DNA from 2 places in the Clostridium sartagoforme genome. Region 1 is predicted to be linked to the other one. Evidence: a T-box and tRNA genes for the amino acid it is inferred to sense, from the RefSeq annotation. Region 1 holds a T-box; the other holds one or more tRNA genes.
The links. A T-box is a leader RNA that pairs with one kind of tRNA and senses whether it is charged. The one in region 1 lies ahead of metG (methionine--tRNA ligase), so its partner is inferred to be a tRNA-Met.

Region 2: it has a tRNA-Met gene. The T-box ahead of metG (methionine--tRNA ligase) is inferred to sense a tRNA for this amino acid. The anticodon was not compared.

Annotation. Positions count from the first base shown of each region.
Region 1 is NZ_BAAACH010000039.1:55,437-60,799, forward strand. It holds gene hcp (hydroxylamine reductase) at 1-351, shown strand, start outside; gene ABDZ60_RS17480 (hypothetical protein) at 594-899, shown strand; gene ABDZ60_RS17485 (iron chaperone) at 1,055-1,465, shown strand; gene ABDZ60_RS17490 (hypothetical protein) at 1,862-2,026, shown strand; gene ABDZ60_RS17495 (ATPase) at 2,028-2,591, shown strand; T-box leader at 2,791-3,053, shown strand; gene metG (methionine--tRNA ligase) at 3,120-4,778, shown strand; gene ABDZ60_RS17505 (hypothetical protein) at 4,966-5,363, shown strand, end outside.
Region 2 is NZ_BAAACH010000019.1:17,228-22,590, reverse strand. It holds gene rbsK (ribokinase) at 1-862, opposite strand, end outside; tRNA gene ABDZ60_RS09110 (tRNA-Met) at 1,052-1,127, shown strand; gene ABDZ60_RS09105 (hydroxyethylthiazole kinase) at 1,166-2,011, opposite strand; gene ABDZ60_RS09100 (transglutaminase domain-containing protein) at 2,231-4,609, opposite strand; gene ABDZ60_RS09095 (DUF58 domain-containing protein) at 4,610-5,363, opposite strand, start outside.

The sequences.
Region 1 (5,363 bases):
AAATACAAATATAATAAATTAGATTTAGGAGATATCGGTGGAATTCCAAGAGTTTTAGATGCAGGACAATGTAACGATTCATACTCATTAGCATTAATTGCATTAAAACTTAAAGAAGTATTTGAATTACAAGATATCAATGAATTACCAATAGCATTTAACATTGCATGGTACGAACAAAAAGCTGTTATAGTATTATTATCATTACTATACTTAGGAGTTAAGAATATCCACTTAGGACCAACTCTACCAGCATTCCTTTCACCAAATGTTGCTAAAGTACTTGTTGAAAACTTTGGAATCGGTGGAATAACAAATGTTGAAGATGATTTAAAAATGTTTTTAGCATAATATAAATATTAAAAGAAGCTTGTTGAACTAATTATTTAGGGAGACAAGCTTCTTTTTACTTTTAGATAATTTATAAAAAGTTTATATGTAGATAACTATTTATAATTTCTTTCCTTCAGTTTTCGAGTTTTAATTACCTAGGATAGAATTTAAAAGTCTATCTTATTTTTTTGAAAATATAATTATGATATAAAGGTATAGGTTTATTTGTGTAGAAATATGATAGAGAGGTGATTTGGTATATGAGATTAGTGAAGAAATTTTACCCGCTTATATTATTTATATTAATAACATGTATAGGAGCTATAAGAAAATATCAAATAAATTCATATGAAGTTAGTGTTGGAAAATCAACAATGACAGGTACATTTACCTTTATGGCATATGGTATTATTGCTATTATTATTTTAATTGCTTCATTATTGATTTTAAGAATTAGCTTAATTAAAGAAAATACAATAAGTAAATATATAAAATTAATATTCATTATTACAGTGATAATTCTTTCTACACCAGCGATAATTGCAATCTTAATCCTATTTCATTAATAGAGTTATAAAGTTGAATAATCAATGATTTGTTTACAGAATATGTTATAATTAATAAAGCAAATAATTTTTATAAGCTATATAAATTAATAAGTTATTGAGTAAAATATTTATAATGAAGATAATAATTAGAGTGAGAGTGAGGAAGATCTAATATGTGGAAATGTGATAAATGCGGCAAAGAGTTCAAGAATACCAACCAAGAACATTACTGTGGTGAGAAACCTAAAACTATTGACGACTATATTAGTATGCAATCAGAGGAGCTTTGGCCATTATTAAATCAAATTAGAGATACAATTCGTGAAGCACTCCCATATGCAGAAGAACGTATTTCTTGGAGTATGCCAACTTATTGGAATAAACAAAATATAATTCATTTTGCAGCATTTAAAAAGCATATTGGATTATATCCTGGAGATAAAGCTGTAGAGCATTTTAGCGAAAAGCTTACAGAATACAAGACAAGTAAAGGCGCAGTTCAGTTTCCTTACAGCAAGCCATTACCTCTTGAGCTTATTGCCGAAATAGCAAAATGGTGTTACGATAGCGAAAATCATCACTAATGAAAAAAGTTTGTTTTGTAAAAATTAATAGACTTAATAGATTTAAATTAAGTAAATATATATGATAATACAGAAGTGTTAAGAGAAGGTATTTATTTAAAAAATGGCAAGCTAATATGGCAAGATAAAAAAATACCTAATTAGGCAAATAATATATTGGAAAAGTAGCTATTCAAAATAATAAATGTTTTGTTAGTTATTTTTTTATAAAAAAATATAATTAAAACTTCATTTTGAAATAATACTGATTAAGATGTATATTTGAAAGTCTAAATTTTTTTACTTATGGTAAGGTGAAGCGTATCTATGGGAACCCAAATTATTAGATCTTAGGTTTATTATTTTAATTATTTGGTATATAATTAATTTATAAATTAAGTTCTAAAGGAGGATTATATGGATAATAAGTATATCAATTTATATGATATTTTTTTAAAGTATTCCTATACTGATATTATGGAATTGCTTTTAAACTCAAAAACAAAAGAAGAACAAGATTTTTATGCAAATTTATCTAATATCCTATTACAAAGAGAGCAAATGAAAGTTATAGGTAATTAATATGAAAAATTACACTATATTTGCAGGAGTTAATGGTGCAGGAAAAACTTCTATATATAAATCTATTTATTATAATGAAAATATAGATGAAAAGAGAATAAATACTGATGAAATGGTTTCAAGGATAGGACATTGGCAAGATAATAATCTTCAAATTAAATGTGCTAGAGAAGCTATAAAACTAATAAAAAAATATATAGTTGAAGGAATATCATTTAATCAAGAAACTACTTTATCAGGAAAAAGTATTATTAGTAATATAAAATTGGCAAAAGAAAAAGGATTTTATGTTACTATGAATTATATAGGGGTAAAAAGTGTCGATATTGCGAAAGAAAGAGTTGCAATACGAGTAAGAAAAGGTGGTCATGGAATACCAGATGAGGCTATAGAAAGAAGATACTTCGATTCTTTAGCAAATTTGAGTAAAGTCATTAATATATGTGACAAAATTAATATATACGATAATTCAGAAATGTTTAAATTAGTTATGGTTATTAAAGATGGTGAAGTTGTTTGGAAAGATAAGAAAACACCAAATTGGTTAAATATTAATTTGAAATAAGTAGTAGAATCTAGGTGGTTTTGCTACTTATTTTTTTATAAAAACATAGTTGAAACTTGAATTTGAAATTATATTAATTATATTGTATACGGGCAAGTCTAAACTTTTTTACTTACGGTGCGGTGAATCGTACCACAAATGACGTAGAATTTTACTAAATTTGTATATTGACAATGTAATTAAGAAGAGTATAATAATTACAAATGCAATGAAGAGGAAAGTAACTTTAAGAATACTTATACAGAGAGTTTCCATTGGTGAGAGGAAGCAAAGGATATTAAAGTGAAAATGGCCTTGGAGCGGTGTACCGAGATTTTTGTTATAAAAATTAAGGCTGCAACGGATTCACCCGTTATAGTGATAGAGTATAATCATATTATATATGACGTACTTGATGAGGTGCATATTGTAAGGTATGCATGAAATAGGATGGTAACACGAAGTTTAGCTCTCGTTCCTAAGATTAATTTCTTAGAACGGGAGCTTTTTTATATTTAAGTTTTATTATTAATAAGGAGGATTTAGAAAATGAATATTTTTATTGGAGGGGCTTGGCCATATGCTAATGGGTCAATACATATTGGCCATATAGCTGCATTATTACCAGGAGATGTATTAGCAAGATATTATAGGATGAAGGGATGCAATGTATTATATGTTTCAGGGAGTGATTGTCATGGAACTCCTATATCAATAAGAGCAAAGAAAGAAGGTGTATCGCCAAAGGATATAGCAGATAAATATCATGCAGAATTCAAAAAGTGTTTTGAAAGGTTAAATTTTTCATATGATTATTATGGTAGAACAGATGATGAATTTCATAAGAAGGATGTACAAGAAGCTATAGTTTTACTATACAATAAAGGATTAATTTATGAAAAGGAAGTAGAGCAAATATACTGTCAACATTGTAAGCAGTTTTTACCAGATAGATATGTTGAAGGAGTGTGTCCAAAATGTAATTCAATTGCAAGAGGAGACCAATGTGATAATTGTGGTACTTTACTAGAACCATTAGAACTTTCAGAAAGAAAATGTAAGTTATGTAATAATACACCAATAGTAAAGAATACAAAACAGTTATATTTCGCTTTATCTAAATTTCAAAACACTATTAAAGAAAACCTAGATAAAACTCAAAGTAATTGGAGAGTTAATGCAGTAAATAATACAAAAAGATACCTAAATGAAGGGTTATGTGATAGGGCTATATCAAGAGACTTATCATTAGGAGTAGATATACCCATACAACAATTTAGAGATAAAAAGGTTTATGTGTGGATAGATGCAGTACTTGGATATCTTACAATGAGTAAAAAATGGGCATTAGAAAATAAAAAATCATATAAAGAGTTTTGGGAAGAAAATGCTACTTCATATTATGTACATGGTAAAGATAATATACCATTTCACTCCATAATTTTACCAGCATTAATAAAGGGTATAGGATATAATAAGTTACCAGATAGGATAATATCTAGTGAATATTTAACATTAGAGGGTAAAAAAATATCAACAAGTAGTAACTGGGCAGTATGGGTACCAGATATAATAGAGCGTTATAACTCAGATACATTAAGATACTTTTTCTTAATTAATGCACCAGAAAAAAGAGATACTGACTTTTCTTGGAGAGAATTTGTGAATAGTAATAATGGTGAATTATTAGGGGCATATGGTAATTTAGTTAATAGAACTTTAGTTTTTGCTAAAAAATATTTTAATAATAAAATTCCTAATGGAGAAGTGGATATCAATATAAAAGAAAAAATAGATATTTTATATAATATTATAGGAAACCTTATAGAACAAGGAAATTTTAAAATTGCACTTGAGAAAGTTTTTGAATTTATAAGAAGTATCAATAAATATTTTGATGAAAACGCACCATGGATTACTGTAAAAGATGATTTGGAAGTTTGTGGTAACACAATATATAATTGTATTTATTCAATAGCAAATTTAGCAAATTTATTATCACCATTTTTGCCAGAATCTTCAGGTAAAATAAAAGTATGGTTAGCTATTAATGAGGATAGGTGGGAAATAATTGTGCCGAAGTATGGAGTATCAATTGAGGAAGTTACAATATTATTTGAAAGACTTAATAAGAAGATAATAGAAGAAGAGAAAAATAGGTTGGTGGAACTTACTCAGCGAACGTATGTGAGTCGAGTTTCCTTATAAGTAATCTTTAAGCCTTAGACCATTAAGTGGACTTGTCTAAGGCTATTTTTATATCTTAAAGTATCTACATTATTAAAAGTTATACATATTTACAAAATATGTTATAATAAAAACAATAAATAAGTTTAATGTGAATAGTCAATAAATTTAAATATAAGTATAGGCATATTTAAGGAGCGTTTGCTATATGGAATGGAATGAAATTAACAATAGAGAAGATATAGAATATTTGATTAAAGAGTATTGTGGCTTTCATGATTCTTGCTTAGTGGAATTAAATTATAAAAGTGGTACATCTGTAGATAATGAAGGAAACATGGGTTTTGGAATGCCGGAGGATAGAAAACTTCATATGATTTTTCAAAGCCAATGTGCCAAAAAGGTATTAGAATTATGTTTTACAAATGTGAAAAAGTTTCATATAGTTGGTTGGCAAGAACATTATAGTTGTGATATCTTCGATTGCTATTTAGATATACATAATGATTTAATAAGTGGCAGAGATGATAACTTAATTGTTTGGGCAGATAATGAAGGCTTTAATCCTAAGGAAGAAGGAATAAGAGATATATTAAATGAACCAAT
Region 2 (5,363 bases), on a different contig from region 1:
GAACTGCTATTGATGATACTTTATTTCCAAAGGTTACTGCTTCTATAAGATTTTCTTTATTAATGTTTTTAACATCTAATTTTGAACTTAATCCGCCTATAAAACTATCTCCTGCAGCTGTTGTATCTATTGCATTTACTTTAAATGCAGGAACTACTTCATTAAAGTTTTCTCCTATTACCGCAGCTCCTCTTGAACCTAAAGTTATAATTACAAATTTAACTCCTTTATTTAAGAAAACTTGTGCTGCTTTTTTGGCATCCTCTAAATTTTCTACTTTTATACCAGTTAAAACTTCTGCTTCTGTTTCATTTGGTATTATGATATCTGTTACTTTTAAAAGTTCTTCATCTATTTTTTTAGCTGGTGCAGGGTTTAATATAGTTATTTTTCCAAGCCTCTTTGCTCTTTTAAATGCTTCTAAAGTAATTTCTTCTGGTGTTTCAAATTGAGATATTAATATATCACTTTCTTTTAAAGCCTTTTCTGATTTATCAATTTCTTCTTCATTCATTGTCATATTTGATCCTGGAACAACTATTATTGAATTATTTCCATTTTCATTAACCATTATAATTGCCATTCCAGTTGCTTCTTTTTCATCTTCATATATAAAATTTACATCTATATTATCTTCTTTTAATTTATTTTTAAGTATTAACCCATTATCATCTTTACCTATCTTAGATATCATTATTACATCTGAGCCACACCTTTTAGCTGCTACTGCTTGATTGGCACCTTTTCCTCCTGATATCTTTTCAAAAGATTTTGATAAAATAGTTTCTCCTACTTGAGGGATATCTTTAACCTTTAAAACTAAATCCATATTCATGCTTCCAAGTACACATATCTTATTCATAAATCTCTCTCCTAATTATTATTTTTAGTAAAACGGTTTACTAAATCGATTAACTATATAATAAATCATTTGTAAACGTTTTTCAAGTAGTTTATTAAAAAAAATTAAAAATTTCTTTTATATTTTGCTTTACTTTATCATATAATAAGACTATACTTAACCTACTGGCTGAGGTCAGCAACTTAATATCGCGGGATGGAGCAGTTGGCAGCTCGTCGGGCTCATAACCCGAAGGTCGTAGGTTCAAGTCCTGCTCCCGCAACCAAAAAAGCTTTGGATTTTCCAAAGCTTTTTATATTTATTTTATCTTACAAATGAATATTCTACTTTTGCTAATCTATTTAATTTCTCTGCATTTATATTAATTATTTCATCTAATAAGTATTCCTTTAGCCTTCTATTCTTTTTAGGCTCTAAGTTCTTTTGTATAGCTATTTTTTCACTTACTGCTATAGTCATAATAGCAACTAAGACGGCTCTAAATCTTTGTTCATTATTGCTTGCAGATGCAATTCCTACACAAATTAATCCACATAATATAGATTCAGTTCCCAATATATTACTAAACTCATTTTGATAGCCTTCAACATAAAATTCACTAAACCCATCAGTTAAGTAATAATCTTCACATTGGACAACTAATATTATATTATGCCTTTTTGAAAAGCTTCTTAAATCAACCCTAGCTTCTATATTTTCTTTTAATTTTAAATCCTTAAAATCTTTGTTCTTTAATTTATCATCACTACTGGTTAATATCTTAAACTCCTCTACTCTTCCTTTCACAACACTTATATTGTATCTATTTATGAATCTTAATGCTATTTCCTTTCTAAGAAATGAAAAATCTACTCCCATTATATCTAAAACAACTGGAATACCTTTTCTTCTTGCAACCCTAATTGATTTTTCAATTGCTTCTACCTTAGCCCCACTTAAATCTTCTAAATTAATCAATAGACAATCACATTTAAATGTTATATCTGGTGCTTCTTCAACAAAATTTGCAATTATAGGATTACCATCATAGCATAAAATTCCTTGCGCTAAATCTCTTACCGAAATTGAATTGGAGATACAGTGTATAAGAGGTTTTTTTTGCTTCTGCAAGTTTAAACTCTCGTCTAATGCCCTTATACCAATTTGCATTTTTGTATCCTCTCTTACATCCTGAACTTAAATTCTAGCAATATAGTAATGCTTATACTATATCTATACATATTATTCGACTATATTTTTATATGTTACATATATTTAAGTTACCAATTAATAATTATAAAAATATGAAGGAATTAGATTAATATAAAATATATGCAAATTTTAAGGAAGGTTAAGAATAACCTTCCTTGATTTAGTTAATATTATATTTTAAATTACTCCTAATATATTACTAAATATAAAATATTTTAACTTTCCTAGTTTCTTCTTGCAATAAATAGGAACTGTATTATAAAAATCAATTATATTTTGAATTTCTTTTTTACTAATAGGTTCATTACTATAACAAGCCTTATTGAAAATATCTGTTATAGTTTTAAAGGATAAATCATTAGAATCTAATATTTCATCTACCCTTTGTGCATATTGTAATGGTGTTTCTCCAATATTTATTTTAAGTCCTTGTAGTGAAAAACCTCTTAAAAGACGCTTGTATATTTTAATTATTTCTTGCTTTGAAGAATACTTTTTCAATCTATAAATAACAATCTTCCGTTTAAAATAAGGAACAATAAATATCCATAATAATGAAACAACCAATAGTTGTATAGTAATTCTTATAAATAATTTTGATTTTGATTCTATATCATTTACATTATTTGATACCTCTTCCTTCAAGGTCTCATTGTTATTCTTTGGTTTACTATCTTCAACCTCATCATCGATTTCTTCTTCCTTTTTTGTTTTGTTTTGTGTATTTAAAATCTGTTCTTCAGTTGTATTATTTAAAGATTCTAAAAATGGTGCAGTAGGCTCAAAGGGCATCCATCCAAATCCTTCAAAATATACTTCAACCCAAGCATGTGCTTGTTTATTTGTAACTTCATATATTCCATCTGTAGATCTCTCTGGCAAAACATATCCCTCAACATACCTAGTTGGAATGCCTATTGAACGAGCAAGTATTGTCATTGCTGAAGCATAATAAGTACAGTAGCCTTCCTTTGAGTCAAATAAAAAATAGTCAACAAAATCTCTATCCTCTGGTACACTTCCAGGCATTAAAGTGTATTTATAATTTTGTGAAAGGTAAGATTCTATAGCTTTTGCTTTATCATAATTATTGTTTACTGATGAAGTTATTTCAAAAGCAAGATCAAAAACCCTTTTAGGAAGTTCATTAGGTAACTGAAGATATTCATTATAAATATCCTTTGACTTTGCTTCTAAACTTATAACATAATCTCTACTTCCTTCATTACCTTCAGAGCCTATATAATTATGTTCTATGTATTCACTATATAAACCTTGTTTGCTTCTTCTCAATAAATTATAAATATCTTCATTATTTTTATCTATCTTATATAATTCTGCATTATATTTGAATCCCTTTTGCATTATACTTTCACTAAATAGTATTCCATAAAGATCCTTAACAACATATAAGGAATTCTCTGGTTCAGAACTTAAGTTACTTACCTTTGATGGTATAAATATTGTTTTTATATCTAAATTTTCATAAGTAATATCTATAAAGCTTTTATCAAAACCTTCTTCTAAAATATTTGTTTCATTTGACACAATCTTACTCCCTTGAAGAAGTTCAAATAAATCATCATCAAAATTATTAAGTTCAAGCATACTACCTAACTTAATTGATCCGAACTTCTTGCTTTCCCATGAATAACCTGTATATATTTCTTTAACTGCTCCTTTTAAATATATTCCACTTTCAGGCGCCTCCACTTTCATTACGAGTGTATTATCTATAGAAACATTCCCTCCTAGCCTTGAATTATCATCTCCAAAACCAGTAGAACTTATTTTGAAATAATTATTACTTCCAGTATTAGATCCCTTTTTAGTATTATTACTAACATGTCTTGCTTTGGAATCTATCCAACTAAGTTCTATAGGATTATCTCTAGATGATAAGAAATAAGATGAAATCAATACTATTGCACAAATTGGAATACAAGAGATTAAAAAGCTTATTGGAACTTTATTATTTTCTTTACTTAATTTAATATTTCTTAAGTAAATATATTTTAAATAGTATATTAAAATAATAAATAAAAATATATAAAAGGAAAAATAAATTCTAAAATTTTCAACTATCCATTGTCCCACAAATACGCTTGCCCCACCAATTAATAGGATGTAAAAATTAAATTTCTTTACTGAAAATATATACACAATTAATGGAATAATAGCGCTTAAAGCTATAAATATATTCCTTTGATATCTTATGCTAAGAACTATTTCACCATTTACTTGCTTATCAATTAAAGCCGTTAATGAGCTTATATTCTTAATAAATAAAGTAAGCTCCAATGGATTTGTAAAAAAAGTAACTAACATACCTACTAAAATAAAAGATAAACAAATAGCAAAAATCTTTAAAGATAACTTATTAATAAATAAAATTGAATATATAATTGAAGCAATACAAACAGCTATAAATACATTTTGTGCTTTATAAGCCAATTTAAAAGTGGAAGTAAAAGCATAAACTAAACTAAAACTTAAGGTTATTGCTAGTATTAAGTCCATAGTATAGCTTAAGCCCTTCTTTACAAAACTCTCCATTTAATTTCTTTTACCTCCTTGCTTAAATACTACTTGTATATCCTCCTCTATATTAATTTCATATAATTTAATCCCTAATTCTGATAATGAAGCAAGTATAGTTTTTGCTTCATTATCCTCATGAACTTTACTTAGATTTTCTTTATCCTCTGCTTTGTTGTTCTCTATCTTTTCGTTACCATATATATAAATTAAGGTTATATTGCACCCCAATAATATTGCCTTATTTAATTCTTCATAAAGAATATAATTAATATTAAAAGTAGCAATTATTATATCTGCCTTACCTATATTGCAGTTAACTTCACTTTCAATTATATCCTTAAAACTTGTCTTTTGATTAAATTCAACTTTCGCTAAGGCTTCATAAGCTTTTTGAAAATCTAAAGAATTACTGTAATTAATAGCATTAATGCCTTTACTATCATATATAAGCTTTACCTCTGCATCATTGTATATACAATATCTTAATATGGCAATTGTAGTTTCAAGCAACTTATCTTCAATAGCAGCATTCTTTTCTACTTCAAAATTATTACTTTGTAAATCAAGTATAAGTATTGCACTTCTAGAACCAACCTTTTCATATTCCCTTATCATTAACTCATTTGTCTTAGCTGTTAACTTCCAATGTATTTTCCTTAAACTATCACCATAATTATACTTATTTATCTCCTCAATTGTGGATATATCCTCTTGTCCCCCTCCAATACTTGACACATTATCTGAAAGGTAACCTGAACTTAAATAAAAC